Regions from separate parts of the Streptomyces sp. NPDC127129 genome, predicted to be linked through region 2. Evidence: riboswitches for the same ligand, from Rfam matches in the RefSeq annotation. Region 2 holds a riboswitch; the other holds the start of a gene.

Region 1 (2,195 bases), on a different contig from region 2:
GGTCGTGGGCGCGGCGAGGACACGCGCCTCGCCGTTGACGGAGACGTTCATGCGGGCTGCTCCTGTCGTACGGGGGCGAAGCGGCGGGGTGTGAAGGGGCGGGCCTCGTCCGGAAGCGCGCCCGTGGTGAGCAGCTCGGCCATGACGTCACCGGTGACCGGCGTGAGCAGGACCCCGTTGCGATAGTGCCCGGTGGCCAGCTGGAGGCCGGGCAGCGCGGTCGGGCCGAGCAGGGGCGCGTTGTCGGGGGAGGCGGGCCGCAGACCCGCCAGCGTCTCGGTGAGCGGCAGCTCGGTGAGACCCGGTACGAGCTCGTGCGCGTCCCGGAGCAGCTCGTAGACCCCGCCCGCCGTGACGGTGGTGTCCCAGCCCAGCTCCTCGCTGGTCGCGCCGATCACGAGCTCCCCGTTCTCGCGGGGCACCAGATAGACGTGGCTGCCGCGGACGACGGCGCGGACGGTCCGGGACAGGAACGGGGCGAAGGCGCGCGGCACGGTGAGCCGCAGCACCTGTCCCTTCACCGGGCGTACGGGAGGCAGGACGTCCCGCGGCACTCCGGCGAGCCGCCCGCTGAGGCTGCCCGCGGCCAGGACCACCTGCTCCGCGGCGAGCTCGGAGCCGTCCGCGAGCACCACACCCGTGGCCCGGTCCCGTACCACCGTCAGCCGATCGGCGAGATCCCGGTGGAAGACCACCCCGGCCCGCTCGCAGGCGGTGACCAGCGCGGCGGCGAGCCGGCGCGGATCGACCTGGTGGTCGCCGTCGACCCGGAGCCCACCGCGCACCCCCGGCGCCAGCATCGGCTCCAGGCGCCGGCACTCGCGTCCGCTGAGCCACTCCGACTCCAGGCCGCAGCGGATCTGCAGTGCGTGGAGTTCGCGCAGATGTGCCCGGTCGTCGGCGTCGAGGGCGACGGCGAGCGTGCCGGAGGCGCGGTAGCCGACGTCGTGCCCCGTGGCGTCCCGGAGTTCGGCGACGAACTCCGGATAGCGGCGCGCGGAGGCGAGGTTGAGGGCGAGCAGGGTCTCCTCGCCGTAGTGGAGTTCGGTGACGGCGGCCAGCATCCCGGCGGCCACCCGGGCGGCCCCGCCGCCCGGTTCGGGGTCCACGACCGCGGTGCTCAGCCCGCGCTGCGCGGCCCGCCAGGCCGTGACCAGGCCGATGATTCCGCCCCCGACGACGAGAACGTCAGAGGTCCTGCATGTACGCGACATGGGCGTCCAGCCCCTCCCTTCGCCGGCATGACCCGGATCAGGTTCGTACGGTCGGAGGCCGGCCAGCCTCCCTCTCAGCCCGGTACGTCCGGGCTCCCGCGAGTGCTCTACGTTGACGGTCAGCGTAACCCCCGCCCCCGACGCCCAGTAAGGGAGCCTCCGTGGCCCGATCCCTCGACGGACTCGTCCTCTTCCCCGTCGCCGACCAGGCGCCCGGTCAGGTAGGGACGCGCACCCGGTTCACGTACCACGAGGAGGACGGCCGGATCTGGGCCGAGTACGCGGGCGGGGACGTGGTCCGCGGCCATCTCGTCGGCACGCGCGCGGGGGACCGGCTCGACTTCCGTTACGTGCAGTTGAAGAGGGACGGATCGACCTCTTCCGGGCATTGCGTCTCCGCCGTCGTCGAGCTGCCCGACGGCCGCGTTCGACTGGAGGAGAGCTGGGCATGGGAGTCCCAGGAGGGCTCCGGCACCAGTGTCGTGGAGCAGCAGTCTTCCTGACGATTCGTCAGATGCGTAAGGTGATCGGGTGAGCGAGCAGATGCAGGCACAGCAGCGGGTCGTCGTGGTGGGCGCCGGGATGGCGGGGGTGCAGACCGCCGTCGCCCTGCGCGAGCAGGGCTTCACCGGCGCGGTCACCCTCATCGGGGCCGAGCCCCACCAGCCCTACGACCGCCCGCCCCTCTCCAAGGCGGTCCTCCTCGGCAAGGCCGAGGACTCCGCCTTCGACGTCGACTTCGAGGCGCTCGCCATCGAACTGCGCCTCGGCCTCGACGTGACCGGGCTGCGCGCCGACGCCCACGAGGTCGACACCGAGGCCGGGCCCGTCCCGTACGACGTCCTGGTCGTCGCCACCGGCGCCGAACCCGTCACCCTGCCCGGCACCGAGGGCGTGCCCGGGGTCCATCTGCTCCGCACCCTCGACGACGCCGCCCGCCTCAAGCCCGTCCTGGAACGGCGGCACGACATCGTGGTGGTC
Region 2 (2,195 bases):
CGAACTGCGCCTCGTCGTTGGCGTCGGCGATCGAGCCGGGCCGCAGGCCGTCGCCCAGCGAGTACGTGACGTCGTACGTCGCCAGGATCTCGCAGAGCTCCTCGAAGTTCGTGTAGAGGAAGTTCTCCTTGTGGTGCGCGAGGCACCAGGCGGCCATGATCGAGCCGCCGCGCGAGACGATGCCGGTCTTGCGACGGGCCGTCAGCGGCACGTACGGCAGCAGCACGCCGGCGTGGACCGTCATGTAGTCGACGCCCTGCTCGGCCTGCTCGATGACCGTGTCCTTGTAGATCTCCCAGGTCAGCTCCTCGGCCTTCCCGTCGACCTTCTCCAGGGCCTGGTAGAGCGGCACGGTGCCGATCGGCACGGGAGAGTTGCGCAGCACCCACTCGCGCGTGGTGTGGATGTTGCGGCCGGTGGAGAGGTCCATGACCGTGTCCGCGCCCCACTTGGTCGCCCAGGTCATCTTCTCCACCTCCTCCTCGATGGAGGAGGTGACGGCGGAGTTGCCGATGTTGGCGTTGACCTTCACCAGGAACCGCTTGCCGATGATCATCGGCTCGATCTCCGGGTGATTGACGTTGGCCGGAAGGACGGCCCGACCTGCCGCGATCTCCTCCCGTACGACCTCGGGGGAGACGTTCTCGCGGATCGCGACGTACTCCATCTCCGGGGTGATCTCGCCCCGGCGGGCGTACGCGAGCTGGGTCACCGCCTGGCCGTCTCGGCCCCGGCGGGGCTGGCGCGGGCGGCCGGGGAAGACCGCGTCGAGGTTCTTCAGGCCACCGCGCGGCGAGGTGTGCTTGATGCCGTCGTCCTCGGGGCGGACCGGGCGGCCCGCGTACTCCTCCGTGTCGCCCCGCGCGATGATCCAGTTCTCGCGCAGCGGCGGGAGGCCGCGCCGTACGTCGGTGTCGATGGTGGGGTCGGTGTACGGACCGGACGTGTCGTACAGCGTCACGTCCTTGCCGTTGGTGAGGTGCACCTGTCGGACGGGCACCCGGAGGTCGGGGCGCGAGCCCTCGACGTATCCCTTGTGCCAGCCCGGCTTGCGCTCGTCCTGAGCCTCGTTCTGGCTGGTGGCAGGCGTGCGTGCATCCTGAATGGTCATGAGACCGATCTCCCTACGCCGGCATTACCCGGTAACAGGTTCGGCGGTCGGCGCAGCCTCCTCCCGTACGTACATCGGTACGCGCGTACGGTGATCAGCGCCCTCTCAGCCCGGTGCTCCGAGCTCCCGCGTGTGCAAAGGTGGCACCACGCTAGCGTCAACCCGGCCATGCTGAACAGTGGGCCCCCGCCGTTCTTGCGATGATCGGTCGGTGACTTCCTCGCAGCAGACCCCGGAACCCGACGGCCACGACGGACACGGCGACGTCGGTCACGGACCCGGTGACGTCGGTCACGGGCACGGCCACACCCACAGCCACGGACCGGCCGCGCCCGTCTCCCGGCATCTGCGCAGAATCATCGCCGCCGTCCTGATCCCGTTCGCCACGGCCGTCGTGGTCGGGCTCGTCGTCCTGTGGCCCGGCGGGGCCCCGGAGCACGAACGCACCGGCGTCGGCTTCGACCGGCAGACCTACCAGGGCAAGGTCACCTCGGTCGAGCAGGTCGACTGCCAGGACGTGAACGCCGGTCAGGTGCCGCCGACCGGGGACGTCTCGACGCCCCAGGGGCGTGAGGCGCTCAACGCGCAGCAGGGGCAGTGCGAGAAGGCGACGATCGAGGTCACCAGCGGTCCGGACAAGGGCCGTACCTTCACCGAGATCGTGCAGCCGGACGCACCGCGTCAACTGGACGAGGGGCAGGGCGTGGTGGTGGCGTACGCGCCCGACGCCCCACGCGATCTGCAGTATTCGGTGACGGACGTCGACCGCAAGATTCCGCTGGCCGTCCTCGCCGGGATCTTCGCCCTCGCCGTGGTGCTCGTCGGACGGATGCGCGGCGTGATGGCACTGATCGCGCTGGCGATCAGCTTCATGGTGCTGACCTTCTTCATCCTGCCGGCGATTCTGCAGGGGTCGAATCCGCTGGTGGTGGCGGTGGTCGGGTCGAGCGCGATCATGCTGATCGCCCTCTACATGTGCCACGGACTCTCCGCCCGCACGTCGGTCGCGGTGCTCGGGACGCTGATCTCACTGCTGCTGATCGGGCTGCTCGGCTCGTACTTCATCAGCTGGGCGTCGCTGTCG

What was found. Region 2 has a riboswitch for thiamine pyrophosphate ahead of thiC (phosphomethylpyrimidine synthase ThiC). Riboswitches for the same ligand answer to the same signal wherever they lie in the genome.
Region 1: another riboswitch for thiamine pyrophosphate. It lies ahead of thiO (glycine oxidase ThiO); the one in region 2 lies ahead of thiC (phosphomethylpyrimidine synthase ThiC).

What each region holds. Positions count from the first base shown of each region.
Region 1 covers NZ_JBHXTV010000003.1:372,150-374,344, reverse strand. The annotation lists gene thiS (sulfur carrier protein ThiS) at 1-51, opposite strand, end outside; gene thiO (glycine oxidase ThiO) at 48-1,214, opposite strand; TPP riboswitch at 1,212-1,324, opposite strand; gene ACFVGW_RS07830 (hypothetical protein) at 1,376-1,717, shown strand; gene ACFVGW_RS07825 (NAD(P)/FAD-dependent oxidoreductase) at 1,758-2,195, shown strand, end outside.
Region 2 covers NZ_JBHXTV010000006.1:98,831-101,025, forward strand. The annotation lists gene thiC (phosphomethylpyrimidine synthase ThiC) at 1-1,111, opposite strand, end outside; TPP riboswitch at 1,105-1,251, opposite strand; gene ACFVGW_RS13435 (YibE/F family protein) at 1,323-2,195, shown strand, end outside.